DNA from 2 places in the Roseovarius sp. MBR-79 genome. Region 1 is predicted to be linked to the other one. Evidence: riboswitches for the same ligand, from Rfam matches in the RefSeq annotation. Region 1 holds a riboswitch; the other holds the start of a gene.

Region 1 (7,781 bases):
CAAGGTCGCGCGCCGCCGCGATCTCTGTGCGCAGGGCCTCCCCTTCCATGTCCTTGATGCGCAGTTGCGCCAGTTTCACGCCCAAGGGCAGCATCCGGCGCAGCCAGTCGGCGCGCTCGAAAATCGGGTAGAAGCGGGGCAGGCTCATAGCAGCGCCTTTCCGAACACGGGGGTCGAGGGCGCGGCCATGTCGCGCGGCTCCATCGGGTCGGCCTCATAGGCCAGCCGTCCGGCCTCGACCGCGCGGGCGAAGCCCTCGGCCATCGCCGCCGGATCGCCCGCCTTGGCCACCGCCGTGTTCAACAGCACCGCGTCATAGCCCAGTTCCATCGCGTGCGCGGCCTGCGACGGCAGGCCCAATCCGGCGTCGATCACCAGCGGCAGGTCGGGGAAATGCGCGCGCAAGCTGCGCAGCCCATAGATATTGTTGAGCCCCAGCCCGGTGCCGATCGGCGCGCCCCAGGGCATCAGCACCCGGCATCCGGCCTCCACCAGCCGCTCGCAAAGGACCAGATCCTCGGTGCAATAGGGAAACACCTGAAATCCGTCATCGGTGAGGATGCGTGCGGCCTCGACAAGGCCGAACGGATCGGGCTGGAGCGTGTCGGCATGGCCGATCACTTCCAGCTTGATCCAGTTGGTGTCAAAAAGCTCGCGCGCCATCTGCGCCGTGGTCACCGCCTCGCGCACCGAATGGCAGCCCGCCGTATTGGGCAGGACATGAACGCCAAGCGCGCGGATCATGTCCCAGAACGCCTGTCCAGCGCGTGCGCCCCCCGCTTCGCGGCGCACGGATACCGTGGCGATGCCCGCACCCGAGCGGCGGAAGGCCTGCGCCAGGATCGCGGGCGAGGGATATTGCGCGGTGCCCAGCATCAGGCGCGATGTCACTTCGGTGTCGTAGTAGATCGGCATCTCAACCCCCTTGCCGAGGGGCGACGATTTCCACACGATCCCCTTCATTCAATCTCTGTTCCGGCCTGAGAGCGGCGGGCACGAAAGTCTCGTTCACCGCCGTAGCCACCTTGGCCCCGCCGTGGCCCAGCTCGATCAACAGCGCGTCGACGGTCGACGCGGCTGTATCCTGTGCGGTGCCGTTAACCGTGATCTTCATGGGCAAACTCCGGGGTTGTTTCGCCGCCCGCCAGCATCTCGGCGGTCATTCGCGCAAGCGCGGGCGACAGCAGAAAGCCGTGGCGAAAGAGGCCGTTGACATGGAGCACGTCGCCCTTGGCCGTGAGGCGCGGCAGGTTGTCGGGAAAGGCGGGGCGCGCGTCCACGCCGATCTCCAGCAGTTGCGCATCGGCGAAGGCAGGGTGGAGCGCGTAGGCGGCGGAGAGCAGTTCCATCACCGAACGGGTCGTGGCGCGGTGGCGTTCCTCGCTTTCGATCTGCGTCGCGCCCAGCATGTAAATTCCATCGCCGCGCGGCACGATATAGAGCGGAAAGCGCGGGTGCAGCAGGCGGACGGGGCGGCGCAGCGTCACATCGGTTGTGCGCAACACCACCATCTCACCCTTGACGCCGCGCAAGTCGGGCAGGCTGTCTTGCGCTGCAAGGCCGCGACAGTCGATCACCACCGGCCCTTGGGGCGCGTCCGTGCCTTGCACAAAGCGCGCGCCACCCTCCTGCAAACGGCGGTGCAGATGGAGCAGCGCCGCGCGCGGGTCGATATGCGCCTCAGCCTCGAAGAACAGGGCGCGGTCATGGCGCTCGGCCAGGTCCGGCTCGAGCGCGGCGAGGTCCTCAGCCTTGACCAGCCGGTGCCCGTTGGTGCGTCGGGCGAACACATCAAGCTCGCGCCGGTCGCGCTCCAGCGTGATCACGAGCGAGCCGCGCCGTGTGACCGTCACGCCCTGCGCTTCCCACCAGTCGGCGGCCTCTTGCCCCAACCGCACCACCGGTTCCTCGGCGGTGAACCCTTCGCAGAAGGGCGCGAGCATCCCGCCCGCCCACCACGAACAGGCCGCTTCACCGGGGAAGGGGGCCGGGTCGATCAGAGTGACGGCCACGCCGCGCGCCCTCAACTCGGTGGCCACGCAAAGCCCGACGACGCCCGCGCCACGGATCGTGACGGCGCGGGTCATGGCCAGACCTCGTGGAAATGATGCACCGGCCCGTGCCCGCGGCCGATATCGAGACGGTCAGCGGCGCGGATCGCGGCGTGGAGCCAGCCATGGGCGCGGGTGACGGCCTCGGACAGGCCAAGCCCCTGCGCCAGCCCCGCCGCGATGGCCGAGGAATAGCTGCACCCGGTGCCATGGGTGTTGCGCGTGGCAATGCGGGGGGCGTCAAGGCGGTGGGGTTCGACGGCCATCAGCCAGTCGGTGCAGGTCTCGCCCGCCGCGTGACCGCCCTTCATCAGAACCGCCTTTGCCCCCAGATCGCGCAGCCGCGCGCCCTGGTCCCGCATCCCGGCGTCGCTCACGGCCTCCGGCAGACCCAACAGCGCCGCCGCCTCGGGCAGGTTGGGCGTGAGCAGATCGGCGCGCGGCAGCAGATGCACGATCAGCGCCGCGCGCGCCGTCTCGGGCAAAAGCCGCGCGCCGGATTTGGCGATCATGACCGGATCGAGCACGACCGGGCCGCGATACCCGGCCAGGGCCTCCGCCACCGTCTCGATCAGCGCGGCATCGCCCAGCATCCCGATCTTGATGGCATCGACGCGGATATCATCCAGAACGGTGGCGATCTGTGCTGCCACCACCTCGGGCGGGACCGCGTGAACCGCTGTCACCGCGACGGTATTCTGTGCCGTGACGGCGGTCAGCACGCTTGCGCCATAGACGCCAAGCGCGGAAAACGTCTTGAGGTCGGCCTGAATGCCCGCGCCGCCGCCGCTGTCAGAACCCGCGATTGTCAGTGCGCACGCCACCATGCCCGCCTCCTCATGTTCGCGGAACGGCCTTCGGGCACCATCGGGGCGGAGGTCCGTTCCCTACGCCGGCATCACCCGGATCAGGTTCGATGGGTTGGCTTGGCACCTCTCAGCCCCTTGCGGGGCACCCCAACGGAATAATGGAGACGTAACACCGCGAACCGGCACCTTCAAGGGTCAGCCGCGCAGACGCAGCCCCTCGGGATCGAACGGCGGATGCTCCAGCACCCGCGCATCATCCGCGCGGCCCAGAAGCGAAACGTGAAGCGCGGTGCCGGGGGTGGCGTGTTCGGCCTTGAGATAGGCCAGAGCGAGGGATTTGCCGACCGCGTGGCCATAGCCGCCCGAACTCACCTGACCCGCGGCCGTGCCACCCGGCAGAAAGATCGGCTCGCCGCCCGAGGCATCGGCCTCGGTCGCGTCGATCTCGAGCAGGACCATGCGGTCGCGCGGCGCGTTATCGGAAATGGCGCGCCAGCTCTCGTGGTTGAGGAAGGGCTTGTCGGGGCGGATGAGGCCCGCCAACCCGCATTCCTGCGGCCAGTATTCGGGCGAATAGTCGCGCCCCCAACTGCCATACCCTTTCTCGAGCCGCAGCGACATGAGCGCGCGGCTGCCCACGGGGCCCGCGCCGATGGCTTTGCCCGCCTCGATCAGGGCCGAATAAAGCCGTGTCTGATCGGCCTCGGCGATGTGCAGTTCCCAACCCAGATCGCCGGTGAAGCTGACGCGCAGCGCGACGGCCTCGACGCCCGCCACGGTCATGCGCTGCGAGCGGAAGAACGGAAAGGCGGCGTTGGAGAGGTCCGCGTCGGTGAGGCCTTGCAGCAGGGCGCGCGATTGTGGCCCCGCGACACTGACCCCGCAGACGGCCCCGGTCAGGCTTTCGAAACGGGTGCCCTCGGGCAGCGGCACCTGCGCGAAGAAGCGCCGGTGATAGCGTTCCGCCGCGCCGCCACCGAGCACCCAGAATTCTTCCTCCCCGAGCCGCGTCACGGTGAAATCCCCCGCGATCCCGCCCCGCTTGCCGATGAGCGGCGTGAGGCAGGCGCGGCCCACCTCCCGCGGCATCCGGTTGGCGAAGAGCGCGTTGAGCCAGTCCTCCGCCCCCGGCCCGGTGACGCGGTATTTGGCAAAATTGGAGATGTCGATGATCCCGGCACGATCACGCAAGCCGCGCGCCTCGCGGCCCACGGCCTCCCACCAGGGCTGTCGGGTGAACCCGGCGCTGTCGGGAATGGCGGCGTCGAAATAGAGCGGATGCTCCCAGCCGAAGTTGAGGCCGAAGCGCGCGCCCATCCCGGCCTGCATGGCATGGATTGGGCGGGTGCGCACGGGGCGGCCCGCGGCGCGCTCCTCGCCGGGGAAATGGATCTTGAAGCGGTGCGCATATTGGTCGGCCACGCGCGCGCGGGTGAAATCGCGCCCGGCCCAGTCGCCGAACCGCGCCAGATCCCAGGCGAACATGTCAAGCGACGGCTCGCCCTCGACCATCCATTCGGCGGAAAGCTTGCCCAGACCGCCCGATTGCGAAAACCCCGGAATGATGCCGCAGCAGCAGAAATAGCCCCGCAGTTCCGGCACCGGGCCAAAGAGCGCCGCCGCGTCGGGCGACCAGATCATCGGCCCGTTGATCACCCGCTTGATACCCGCGCGCCCCACCGCCGGGACACGGTCGATGGCGCGCAGCATGTTCTCCTCGATCCGCTCCAGGTCGTCGGGGAAAAGTTCGTGGCCAAAGCCCTGCGGCGTGCCGTCCTCGGCCCAGAAGCGCATGTCGCGCTCATAGGCGCCGACAAGCAGGCCCTGACCCTCCTGGCGCAGGTAATATTCGCCGTCGCGGTCGGCGACCGAGGGCAGGCGGCGGCCCATGGCAGCGATCTCGGGAATGGCCTCGGTCACGAAATACTGGTGCTCGGTCGGGATGAGCGGCAGCGTGATGCCCGCCATCGCGGCCACTTCGCGCGCCCAGAGACCGGCGGCATTGACCACCCATGGCGTGCGGATCTCGCCCGACCCGGTGCGCACGATCCAGCTTCCGTCGGGCTGCGGCTCGGTGGCGATGACCGGCGTGTTGCGGTGGATCTCGGCCCCGCCCGCGCGGGCACCCGCCGCATAGGCCATGGTCACGCCCGAGGGATCGACATTGCCGCCATCGGGCTCGAACATGATGCAGCGGATGCCGGTGAAATCCACCAGCGGATGAAGCCGCTCGGCCTCGTCGCGGGACACCTCGTGGAAGGCCATGCCATAGCGCCGCGCCTTGGCCTCCTGCAGGCGCAGTTGCTGCACGCGCTCCGTCGTTTGGGCAAGGTAGAGGGAGCCGGGCTGGAACACGCCGCAACCCTGCCCGGTTTCGGCCTCGAGCTGGCGGTAGAGCTGCATCGTGTAATGCTGCATCCGGCTGATATTGGTGCTGTCATGCAGCCCGTGGATATTGGCCGCCGCGTGCCAGGTGGAGCCGGAGGTCAGTTCCGAGCGTTCCAGCAGCACCACATCCGACCAGCCCGCCCGCGTGAGGTGATACAGGATCGAACAGCCGACAAGGCCGCCACCGATCACGACGGCCTGGGCATGGGTGCGCATGGGGATGCCTTTCGAAGAGGGTTGGCGCGCGCGGCGCGGCATGGATTGCGTCGATGCTAGGCGCGCGCCCGGCCATGCTCGCGTGGATTAGCGACAGGGGAGAGGCAGGATGCGGCGTCCGGGGGCCGGGGGCACCAGTGTGCGGGGGGGGGATGACGACGCGCCGACTGTCGGCCCGGGGGGCTGACAGCCCCTGCTCACGCTCGCACCGGGACATGTGCCCTCATGGGCCGCGCCAGAGGGGCAAATCCGGCTTGCAGACAGAGCGCAGCACGTCGCCTGGCCGGCAGGGGCCGAACGGCCCGATTCCCCCGCTGGTGCCGTGCTGCGACTCGCCACAGGGGCCACCACGCGCCAAGCCTGCACCACTGCGGCTATCGACCCCGACGCGCCCCTTGTGGGCATTTCAGTAGCCGCGTTCGCCGCTTCGTTCCCGAACTGAAGATCGGAACCAACTGCCGTCCCTTCAGGGGCGGCTTTTTTTTAATTATGCACGCTTTATCTGTGGCATAAGCCCAATAATACTGAAATTCGCCCAGCACTTTTGCGTCAAATGGCTACCCTTCGGAGGGAAAGCCCCGTGAACGACCTTTATCCCCTTTGTTTGAAGGAAGTCAGCGACGGGAACAAAATCACGGTCCGACGAAACCAGTACAGCAACATCATAGGCATTTGCCCACGCCAAACTTATCATGTCGGCTACGATGCGGGTATCCACGCCCTTTTCTTCGGTGCCTCGCATGTCGGTTTGGCATGAGGCACAGTGTGTAGCCTCTGTCTGGCATTGTGGGCATTTCGGATAGCCCATTTTCTGTTGCCGTTCGACAAGAACGACATGAGTGCCCGGCATTTTGTCCAATGTGTTCGTGAACCAGTTTTTCAACTTGTTGTCTTGTGGTTTCGCCGGATCAAACGAGCCGTAAACATGCAACGCTTCGAAGACCACTTGCGCTTTTGGATCAACCAGCTTTCCTGCTTCTGCGGCAAAAAGCGGACCTACAGGTTTCCAGTCTACCATGAAAGCATTGTCTGCCCGACGAAGGGAAAGACTGAAATTCCAGAAGTCTACGAAGATACGAACTCTCAAGGATGGCGTAGGCTGCGGCACTATAGCTGTCATGTAGGGTCCAAAAAAATACGGGGACGCTTTCGCGCCCCCGGGGTCATTAGGTTCGGTTCACCGTTACCGACGACGCGGGCGGTTCCCCGAGGAATCGTTATAAGGCTGTATATGACGTCAACTTCTTAACAGTCAATTACTTCGTTCGAATGTAGCGAACATTTTAACGCGAAGTTGTGGTTGCACTTCGTCTTCCGGCAAGGGTGGGGTTCACGAATACGTGATCGGTTCCGGCGCGGCGGCAGGTCAAAAGGGGCTGATTTTTCGCTGTAGTAGTTCTGTAGTAGGATTTTGGCGCTTGGAAATTTCGCAACAAAATAAACAGCTTACAAACAGCTTACATATGGATGTGGCAGCCCGTAGGGGAGTCGAACCCCTCTTTCCAGGTTGAAAACCTGGCGTCCTAACCGATAGACGAACGGGCCACGCGTGGTGTGGAGGGTGATTATGAAAATCCGCATGGGGACGCAAGAGGGATTCTGAAGAATCTTTCGAAGGATGCGGCCCCGCGGTCGGGCATGGGGGCGGAGCCGGGGGAAGGTGCCGCGATCCGCCCCGCGAGAGGCGGGCAGGCGCGTGCCCTCTTCCAGCGTCGGGGGGGATGGGCTAGAGGGGCCTGACCCAAGCGAGAAGGCCCGCCATGAGACCCGTCCGCCTGCTTTCCGGCATCCTGACCGTCAGCGGCTGGACGCTTCTGAGCCGCATCCTCGGTTTTGGCCGCGACGTCATGCTGGCGAGCCTTGTCGGCCCCGGCGTGCTGATGGATGCCTTTGTCGCGGCGTTCCGCCTGCCCAACATGTTTCGTCGTTTCTTTGCCGAGGGCGCGTTCAACGCCGCTTTCGTGCCGATGTTCTCCAAGCGTCTGGAGGGGGAGGGCGACGCGATCGGCTTTGCCAGCCGGGCGCTGTCGGGGCTGGGCTTTGTCCTTCTGGTCCTGACCGGGCTGGGCATGGTGTTCATGCCGGGGCTCGTATGGCTGACGGCGGAGGGGTTCGCGGGCGACGCGCGGTTTGCCCTGACGGTCGATTACGGGCGCATCGCCTTTCCCTACATCTTCTTCATCTCGCTGGTGGCGCTGTTTTCGGGCGTGCTCAACGCGTCGGGGCGGTTTGCGGCGGCGGCGGCGGCACCGGTCATCCTCAACACGGTCATGATGGGCGCGATGGCGCTGGCGGCGTGGAAGGGCGGGCCGGTGGT
Region 2 (7,781 bases), on a different contig from region 1:
TGCCGCTCAAGATGCGGTTCCGAACCTCGGGCCTTTATATCTCGATCATTCCGCCGATGATCGTGGGCGTGAGCGTGGGCATCCTGGCCGCGATCATGGGGGTGGGCGGTGGCTTTGTCATGGTCCCGGCCATGATCTATATCCTTGGGATGCCGACAAAGGTGGTCGTGGGCACCTCGCTTTTCCAGATCATTTTCGTGACCGCCTTTACCACCTTGCTGCACGCCACGACCAACTTCACCGTCGATATCGCGCTTGCGGTCCTGCTGCTCGTCGGCGGGGTGATCGGGGCCCAGATCGGGGCGATGATCGGCACGCGGCTGCGGGCAGAGCAGTTGCGCATTCTTCTGGCGATCATGGTGCTCGCGGTCTGCGGCAAGCTGGCGCTTGACCTGCTGCTGATGCCGTCAGAGCTTTATTCCATTGCTTCCGGCGCGGGCGGGGGGCACTGATGCGGCTGCTGGCGCTTGCCCTGTGCCTTGCCGCCCTCCCCCTGAAGGCAGAAGAGGTGGTTCTGGGCCTGTCGAGCGACAAGGTGGCGATCACGGCCACCTTCGAGGGGTCGGAAATCCTTGTGTTCGGCGCGGTCAAGCGCGAGGTCGCGATTCCCGATATCCCGCTCGACGTGGTGATCACCGTGGCGGGACCATCCCTGCCGGTGAGCGTGCGGCGAAAGGATCGGCGCTTCGGCATCTGGGTCAATACCGACGAGGTGCGGCTGGATGCGGCCCCGACCTTTTACGCCGTCGCCACCACCGGGCCGCTCGATCAGGTTCTGACCAATACCGAGGACCTGCGCCACCGCGTGTCGATCCCGCGCGCGATACGCTCCGTGGGCGCGGCCAGCATGGCCGAGGATGTCGAGAATTTCACCGAGGCGCTCATTCGCATCCGGCGCGGGCAGGACGCCTATCAACTCTTGGAAAACACTGTCGCTCTCGACGAGCAGACGCTGTTCCGCACCGCGATCCGGCTGCCTGCGAACCTGACCGAGGGCATCTATCCCACGCGCATCTTCCTCACGCGCGAGGGGCGGGTCGTGTCGCAATTCGAGACGGCCATCGACGTGCACAAGGTCGGGCTGGAACGCTGGCTCTTCACGCTCTCGCGCGAGCAGCCGCTGGTCTATGGCCTTCTGTCGATTGCCATCGCGATCGCGGCGGGATGGGGGGCCTCGGCGGCGTTTCAGCTGCTGCGCCGGGGTTAAGGAAATTTCAGACAGGGCCGATGGACCATTTCGGCCCGGAATTGCGCCAAAACGCGTTACCGCCAGCCCTTGACCACGGTCTGACAGAGCAGCAGCAGATCAAGACAGAGCGTGCGGCGGCGCTGATAGATCAGGTCGAGCCGCGCCTTGCGCGGCACACAGGCACGGCAGTATATGGCGTCGGTCTCGGCGGCGCTGCGGCTCTGTGCCAGCAGCCGCGCCTCATGGGCGTGATAGCGCAGGGTTGCCAGCCCGGTCAGGCCGGGACGCGAGCGCAAGACCTGCGCATAGGTCTCCGGGAAGCGGTCCACATAGCTGCGCAACGGCGGGCGCGGGCCGACAAGGCTCAGATCGCCACGGATCACGTTCCACAATTGCGGCACCTCATCAAGATGGGTCCGCCTGAGAAGATGCCCGGCGCGGGTGATGCGATGCGCCTTGTCGCCGCCCGACACGCCCTGATCTGCCTCTGCCGGAGTCATGGTGCGGAACTTGAGAAGGAAAAACCCCTCGGTCGGCGTCTTCATCCGCTCGGACCGGAAGAAGACAGGCCGCCCATCCAGCACCAGCACGGCCAGCGCGGTGAGCGCCATCACTGGCGCCAGAAGCACCCCGAGGGCCAGCGCAAAGACAAGGTCGAAGGCGCGTTTCGCAGGCGTCATGAGGCAACCGCCCGCCATTGGCGGACCATCTCGCCGGGTGTGCTGTCCTCGGGGGCAAAGGCGTGGAGCGCGGCAAGCCGGGTGCAATCGAGGGTGATGCGCTGATGCGCCGTCGGAGAGGCGGGGCGGGGCCGGCTGCTTGCCCCCGCCGCCTGTGCCAGTGCGGCCATGGTCACGGGAGCGGGGGCCGCGATGTTGAGCGCGGATGGCAACGCTCCGTCACGCAGGCACAGCGTTACCAGCACCTGCGCCAGCGTGCGCGGCCCGATATAGGAGCGCAGCGGCCCTGCGCCATCAGCGAAGACATCAAGCGTGATCTCCCCCGTCCCCCGCGCCACGTTCAGAAGCAGCGCATCCGCGCCCGCCACATTCCCGATCCGCAGCGCGCAGACCTCAAGCCCCCGGTCACGCCACGCGCGCCCCACCGCTTCCATCTCCAGCTTGGCCGCGCCATAGGCATTGGCGGGCGCGCAAGCGGTGTCCTCGGTGATATGCTCGCCCGATCCGTAAACCGCCGAAGACGAGGCCAGCAACACCCGCGTGATGCCCGCGCTTTCAGCCGCCGCAAGCGTGGCCTCGGCAAGTATCCGGTTGTGCGCCAGATCGTGGCCCGCGCCCGGCACGACCCCCGCCAGCGCCACCAGCGCCCGGAATGTCTGTCCGCTCCGCGCCTGATGGTCGATGAGTGCGCGCGACCCCTCCATCGGGTCCCACAGAAGCGCCCCCGCCGGCACCATCCGACGATATTGTGGCACGACAGGCACAGCCGAAACCGGCCAGTGCCACAACACCATCCGTCCGACCCGTCCCGATGCCCCGGTCAGAAGAACCGGCGCGCGCGCCCTGTCCGTCATGCGCCCCCTCTTTCCGGGGACATGACCCGCCCCGGCCCCTCGCGGTCTATCAATCAATGCCGCCTCTCGACAAGAGACCGCCGTCGGGACGCCACATTCGCTTGAACTGCGCAGATCGTCGTTCTACCCTCACCCTTGCAGGGGAGTCCCGCCTTGGGGACTGAGAGGCTGACAGGTGGTGACACCGGTGAGGCGACCCTTTGAACCTGATCCAGTTGATACTGGCGTAGGAAGCTCGGGAACCGCGCGCCGCATGGCGGTCTGTCTGTTCCGAAGGGGGACCCTTCCCCACGCCTCCCCGTCCACGGCTCATCTGGTGTCTTTGTAAAGCTTGGCTCGAGGAGCACCAACATGAACATCCCCACCCAGACCATCGCCCCCAGCGTGACCACCGGCCCCCTGCCCGCGTCGCGCAAGATTTACGTGGCGGGCAGCCTGCACCCCGATATCCGCGTGCCCATGCGCGAGATTTCCACCCATCCCACGGCGGGCGAGGCCCCCTTGCCGGTCTATGACAGTTCCGGCCCCTATACCGATCCCGAGGCGCAAACCGACATCGCGCGCGGCCTGCCCGCGCTGCGGCGCGGCTGGATCATGGCGCGCGGCGATGTGGCGGCCTATGAGGGCCGCCATGTGAGGCCCGAGGATAACGGCTTTGTCACCGGCGACCGGCTGGTGCCGGAATTCCCGGTGCGGGGGCAACCCCTTCGTGGCACGGGCGGTGCGGCCCCCACGCAACTGGCCTATGCGCGCGCGGGCATCATCACGCCCGAGATGGAATTCGTGGCCATCCGCGAGAATCAGTTGCGCGAGGCGGATGCGGCACCGCGCGACGGCAATGACTGGGGGGCCAGCATCCCAGACCATGTGACCCCCGAATTCGTGCGCGCCGAGATCGCGGCGGGCCGCGCCATCATCCCGGCCAATATCAACCACCCGGAACTGGAGCCGATGATCATCGGGCGCAATTTCCTTGTGAAGATCAACGCCAACATGGGCACCTCTGCCGTTACCTCCTCGATGGAGGAGGAGGTGGAAAAACTGGTCTGGGCGATCCGCTGGGGGGCGGATACGGTGATGGACCTTTCCACCGGGCGCAATATCCACAACACCCGCGACTGGATCATCCGCAATTCCCCCGTCCCCATCGGCACCGTGCCGATCTATCAGGCCTTGGAAAAGGTGAATGGCATTGCCGAAGACCTCACATGGGAAGTGTTCCGCGACACGCTGATCGAGCAGGCCGAACAGGGGGTGGATTATGTCACCATCCACGCGGGCGTGCGCCTGCACATGGTGCCGATGACGGTGAACCGGGTGACGGGGATCGTGTCGCGCGGTGGGTCGATCATGGCCAAATGGTGCCTGCATCATCACCGCGAGAGCTTTCTTTATGAGCATTTCGAGGAGATTTGCGACATCTGCCGCCAGTATGACGTGAGCTTTTCACTGGGCGACGGGCTGCGCCCCGGCTCCATTGCGGACGCCAACGATGCCGCGCAATTCGCCGAGTTGGAGACATTGGGGGAACTCACGAAAATCGCGTGGGCCAAGGAGTGCCAGGTGATGATCGAAGGCCCCGGCCATGTCGCCATGCACAAGATCAAGGAGAACATGGACAAGCAGCTTGAGTGCTGTCACGAGGCCCCGTTCTACACGCTCGGGCCACTCACCACCGATATTGCACCCGGCTATGACCACATCACCAGCGGCATCGGGGCTGCGATGATCGGCTGGTTCGGTTGTGCGATGCTCTGCTATGTCACCCCCAAGGAACATCTGGGCCTGCCCGACCGCGACGACGTGAAAACCGGCGTGATCACCTACAAGATCGCCGCCCACGCCGCCGACCTCGCCAAGGGGTTGCCGGGAGCGCAGCGGCGCGACGATGCGCTCAGCCGCGCCCGCTTCGAATTCCGTTGGGAGGATCAGTTCAACCTCTCGCTCGATCCCGAAACCGCGCGCGATTTCCATGATCAGACCTTGCCCAAAGAGGCCCACAAGGTGGCGCATTTCTGCTCGATGTGCGGGCCGAAATTCTGCTCCATGCGGATCAGCCACGACATCCGCGCCGAGGCGCAGAAAGAGGGGATGGCGGCGATGGCCGAGAAATTCCGCGAAGGCGGCGATCTTTACGTGCCCGTGGCCGAGACCGACAAAGTCTGAAACGGAAAACGCCGCCCGGTTTATCCGGGCGGCGCATCCTTGTCCCTCATCCGCGACTGGCCTCAGGCGGTCAGCGCCTGCTTTGCCTGATCGACGATGGCGTTGAACGCCGCCGGTTCGTGCACGGCGAGATCGGCCAGAACCTTGCGATCCACCTCGACCCCGGCCAGCGCCAGACCGTTGATGAAGCGCGAATAGGTCAGCCCCTCGTCATGGGCGCGCACGGCGGCGTTGATCCGCTGGATCCACAGCGCGCGGAAATTGCGCTTGCGGTTCTTGCGGTCGCGCGTGGCGTATTGGTTGGCCTTGTCGACGGCTTGAGCGGCCACCTTGAAGGTGTTCTTGCGGCGGCCATAGTAGCCCTTGGCGGCCTTGATGACTTTCTTGTGACGGGCGTGGGTGACAACCCCACCTTTGACGCGTGACATATCCTGATTCCTCCTTAACGCGCGTAGGGCATCATCGGCTTGATGATCCCCTCGTCGGCTTTGCTGAGCGTGGTGGTGCCACGCGCGTTGCGGATGAATTTATTGGTCCGCTTGATCATGCCATGGCGCTTGCCGGCCTGTGCGGCCACAATGCGGCCAGAGGCCGTCATCTTGAACCGCTTCTTGCAGCTCGACTTGGTCTTCATCTTGGGCATTTCCGGCTCCTCTTTCGGTCGGTAGAATCGCCAGCCTCGGCATGCCACATCTGGCCGGACCGGCGGAATGAGCGGGTGCTATACGCGCTCCGCCCGAAGAGTGCAAGAGGGCCTGCGCCACACCTCAACCGACCGGAGGATTGCGCCAGCAGGAGGGAGCAAAGGGGGTGACAAGCGCGCGCTCCACCAGGTCCAGCCGGTCCTGCCCGTAGAACGGATCGCCCGCCACCACATAGGTGGGCGAGCCAAAGACCGGCAGGGCAATCGCCTCGGCGGTATTGGCACGGTATATCGCCTGTATGTCCTCGCTGCGCGCGGCGCTCAGGATCGTGTCGGGATCGAGGCCGCAGCCCGCGACCAGCGGGATCAGCGTTCCGGGATCGGAAATGTCGGCATCGTCGCGCCAATGGGCCTGAAGGATGGCGTAGGAGAGCGCATCGGCCCGGTCCCCGGCGGCGATGATCGCGCCGCTGGCCAGCGAGAGCGGCGCGTCGTGATGGGTGGGGCGGTGGCGGATGATCTCGACGCCGCGCAGTTCGGACCAGCGTTCGATCTCGCGCCCGAAGAAGTAATCGACATGCCCTTGCGTGCGCGCGGCAAAGGGCAGGCCCCCCGCCGCCTCGACCACCGGAGACAGCTCGATCGGCTTGTGTTCGAGCCGCACGCCATGGGCCGCGCATATCTCATGCAGCCGCCGCGCCCCCAGCCAGGCATAGGCGGAATGGGCCGAGTAGTAATAGTGGATCACGCTCATGCCCCGAGCCTATGGCGGAGGAGAGCCGGAGGCAAGCGTGAGGATGACGGCACCCGGGGTGGCGGGGTCACGCGGGATTGTTCTGGACCGGGCGCGCGCGGGGCCTACACTGACGGCACCCGGAGGAGACCCGATGCGCGCCCTGCCCCTTTTTCTTGGCCTGCTGGCCGCCCTGCCCTCTGCCGTTGCCTCGGCGGGGTGCGCGCGCGATGCGATGCTGGTCTTTGACGGGTCGGCCTCGATGGGCGAGCTTGGCCATGACCCGACCGCGCCCACCCGCATCATGGAGGCGCGGCAGGCGGTGCAGGACGCCCTGCCCGATATCGCGCCATTGCGCCGGATCGGGCTTTTGACCTATGGGCCGGGCGGCGCAGATAGCTGTTCGGGCCTCACGCTGCACTTCGCGCCCATGGCCGGTGCCGCGGCGGCGGTGACCAGGGGGATCGACGCGCTGTCCCCCGGCGGGCTGACCCCTCTGGCGGCTTCGGTGGCAGCGGCCGCCGAGGTGCTCGGGCCCGACGGCATCGTGGTTCTCGTGACGGACGGCAATGAAACCTGCGGCGGCACGCCCTGCGCGCTTGGTGCGCGGCTGGCGGCAGAACGGCCCGGCCTTACCGTTCATGTGATCGGCTTTCGCGTGGTGCATGATCCGTTCTCGTGGAACAGCCCCGAGGCCGGGCTTTTCGACGGGCAGACCGTGGCCAAATGCCTCTCGGACGCCACGGGCGGGCTTTACGTGGCGACCGAAACGGTGGGCGAGTTGGTCGAGGCGCTACGCGTGACCCTGGGATGCGCGCTGATCGGGCAGACCGGGACAGCCCCCGTCAGGACAAAAGCGTGACCGCGCCGACCAGCTCCAGCCCGCTCAGAACCGAATCGACCGCAACCGTGGCAAGGATCATGCCCATCACCCGGCTGATGATGCTCGCCCCGGTATTGCCCAGCACCCGCCTGAGCCGCCCAGCCAGCAGCAAGAGCAGCAGCGTGATCCCGAGCACCAAAAGCAACAAACCTGCGGTCAGCGCCTGTTCGGGGATGGAATTGCGGTTGTTGTCGGTGAGGATCACGATGGCCAGCATCGCACCGGGCGAGGCGATGGCGGGAATCGCCAGCGGAAAAACCGCACCTGCCATGTGATCGCGCTCTGCCTCTTCTATTTCACGGGCGGGCTTGGCATCGCCAAAGATCATCGTCAGCGCGAACAGAAAGAGGATCATCCCGCCCGCGATCTGGAACGAGCCAAGGCGCAACCCCACCCCTTCCAGCACGAACTGCCCGCCGACAAGAAACAGCACAAGCACGGCACCCGCAACCAGCACCGCCCGCACCGCCAGCCGCCAATGCAGCGCCTCGGGGACGCTCGCGGCGACGAAATAGAAAACCGGCAAGGTTCCGATCGGGTCGATCACCACGAAAAGCGTGATGAATTCCCGGACGAGAGAGGCAACATCAACTGTGGGCATCTGCGTCTTTCACGACAGGCTCTGGTGACACA

The links. Region 1 has a riboswitch for thiamine pyrophosphate ahead of thiD (bifunctional hydroxymethylpyrimidine kinase/phosphomethylpyrimidine kinase). Riboswitches for the same ligand answer to the same signal wherever they lie in the genome.
Region 2: linked by a shared signal. The riboswitch ahead of thiC (phosphomethylpyrimidine synthase ThiC) and the one ahead of thiD (bifunctional hydroxymethylpyrimidine kinase/phosphomethylpyrimidine kinase) in region 1 are both predicted to bind thiamine pyrophosphate.

What each region holds. Positions count from the first base shown of each region.
Region 1 covers NZ_JBRJGP010000007.1:36,466-44,246, reverse strand. The annotation lists gene ACSSV8_RS08820 (thiamine phosphate synthase) at 1-148, opposite strand, end outside; gene ACSSV8_RS08815 (thiazole synthase) at 145-915, opposite strand; gene thiS (sulfur carrier protein ThiS) at 917-1,114, opposite strand; gene ACSSV8_RS08805 (FAD-dependent oxidoreductase) at 1,098-2,087, opposite strand; gene thiD (bifunctional hydroxymethylpyrimidine kinase/phosphomethylpyrimidine kinase) at 2,084-2,878, opposite strand; TPP riboswitch at 2,919-3,020, opposite strand; gene ACSSV8_RS08795 (GcvT family protein) at 3,056-5,464, opposite strand; gene ACSSV8_RS08790 (NYN domain-containing protein) at 5,952-6,584, opposite strand; tRNA gene ACSSV8_RS08785 (tRNA-Glu) at 6,935-7,009, opposite strand; gene murJ (murein biosynthesis integral membrane protein MurJ) at 7,225-7,781, shown strand, end outside.
Region 2 covers NZ_JBRJGP010000001.1:37,144-44,924, forward strand. The annotation lists gene ACSSV8_RS00195 (sulfite exporter TauE/SafE family protein) at 1-452, shown strand, start outside; gene ACSSV8_RS00200 (TIGR02186 family protein) at 449-1,207, shown strand; gene ACSSV8_RS00205 (sugar transferase) at 1,264-1,869, opposite strand; gene ACSSV8_RS00210 (NAD-dependent epimerase/dehydratase family protein) at 1,866-2,723, opposite strand; TPP riboswitch at 2,853-2,973, shown strand; gene thiC (phosphomethylpyrimidine synthase ThiC) at 3,075-4,889, shown strand; gene rplT (50S ribosomal protein L20) at 4,952-5,317, opposite strand; gene rpmI (50S ribosomal protein L35) at 5,332-5,532, opposite strand; gene ACSSV8_RS00230 (2-hydroxychromene-2-carboxylate isomerase) at 5,657-6,286, opposite strand; gene ACSSV8_RS00235 (vWA domain-containing protein) at 6,420-7,127, shown strand; gene ACSSV8_RS00240 (MarC family protein) at 7,111-7,749, opposite strand.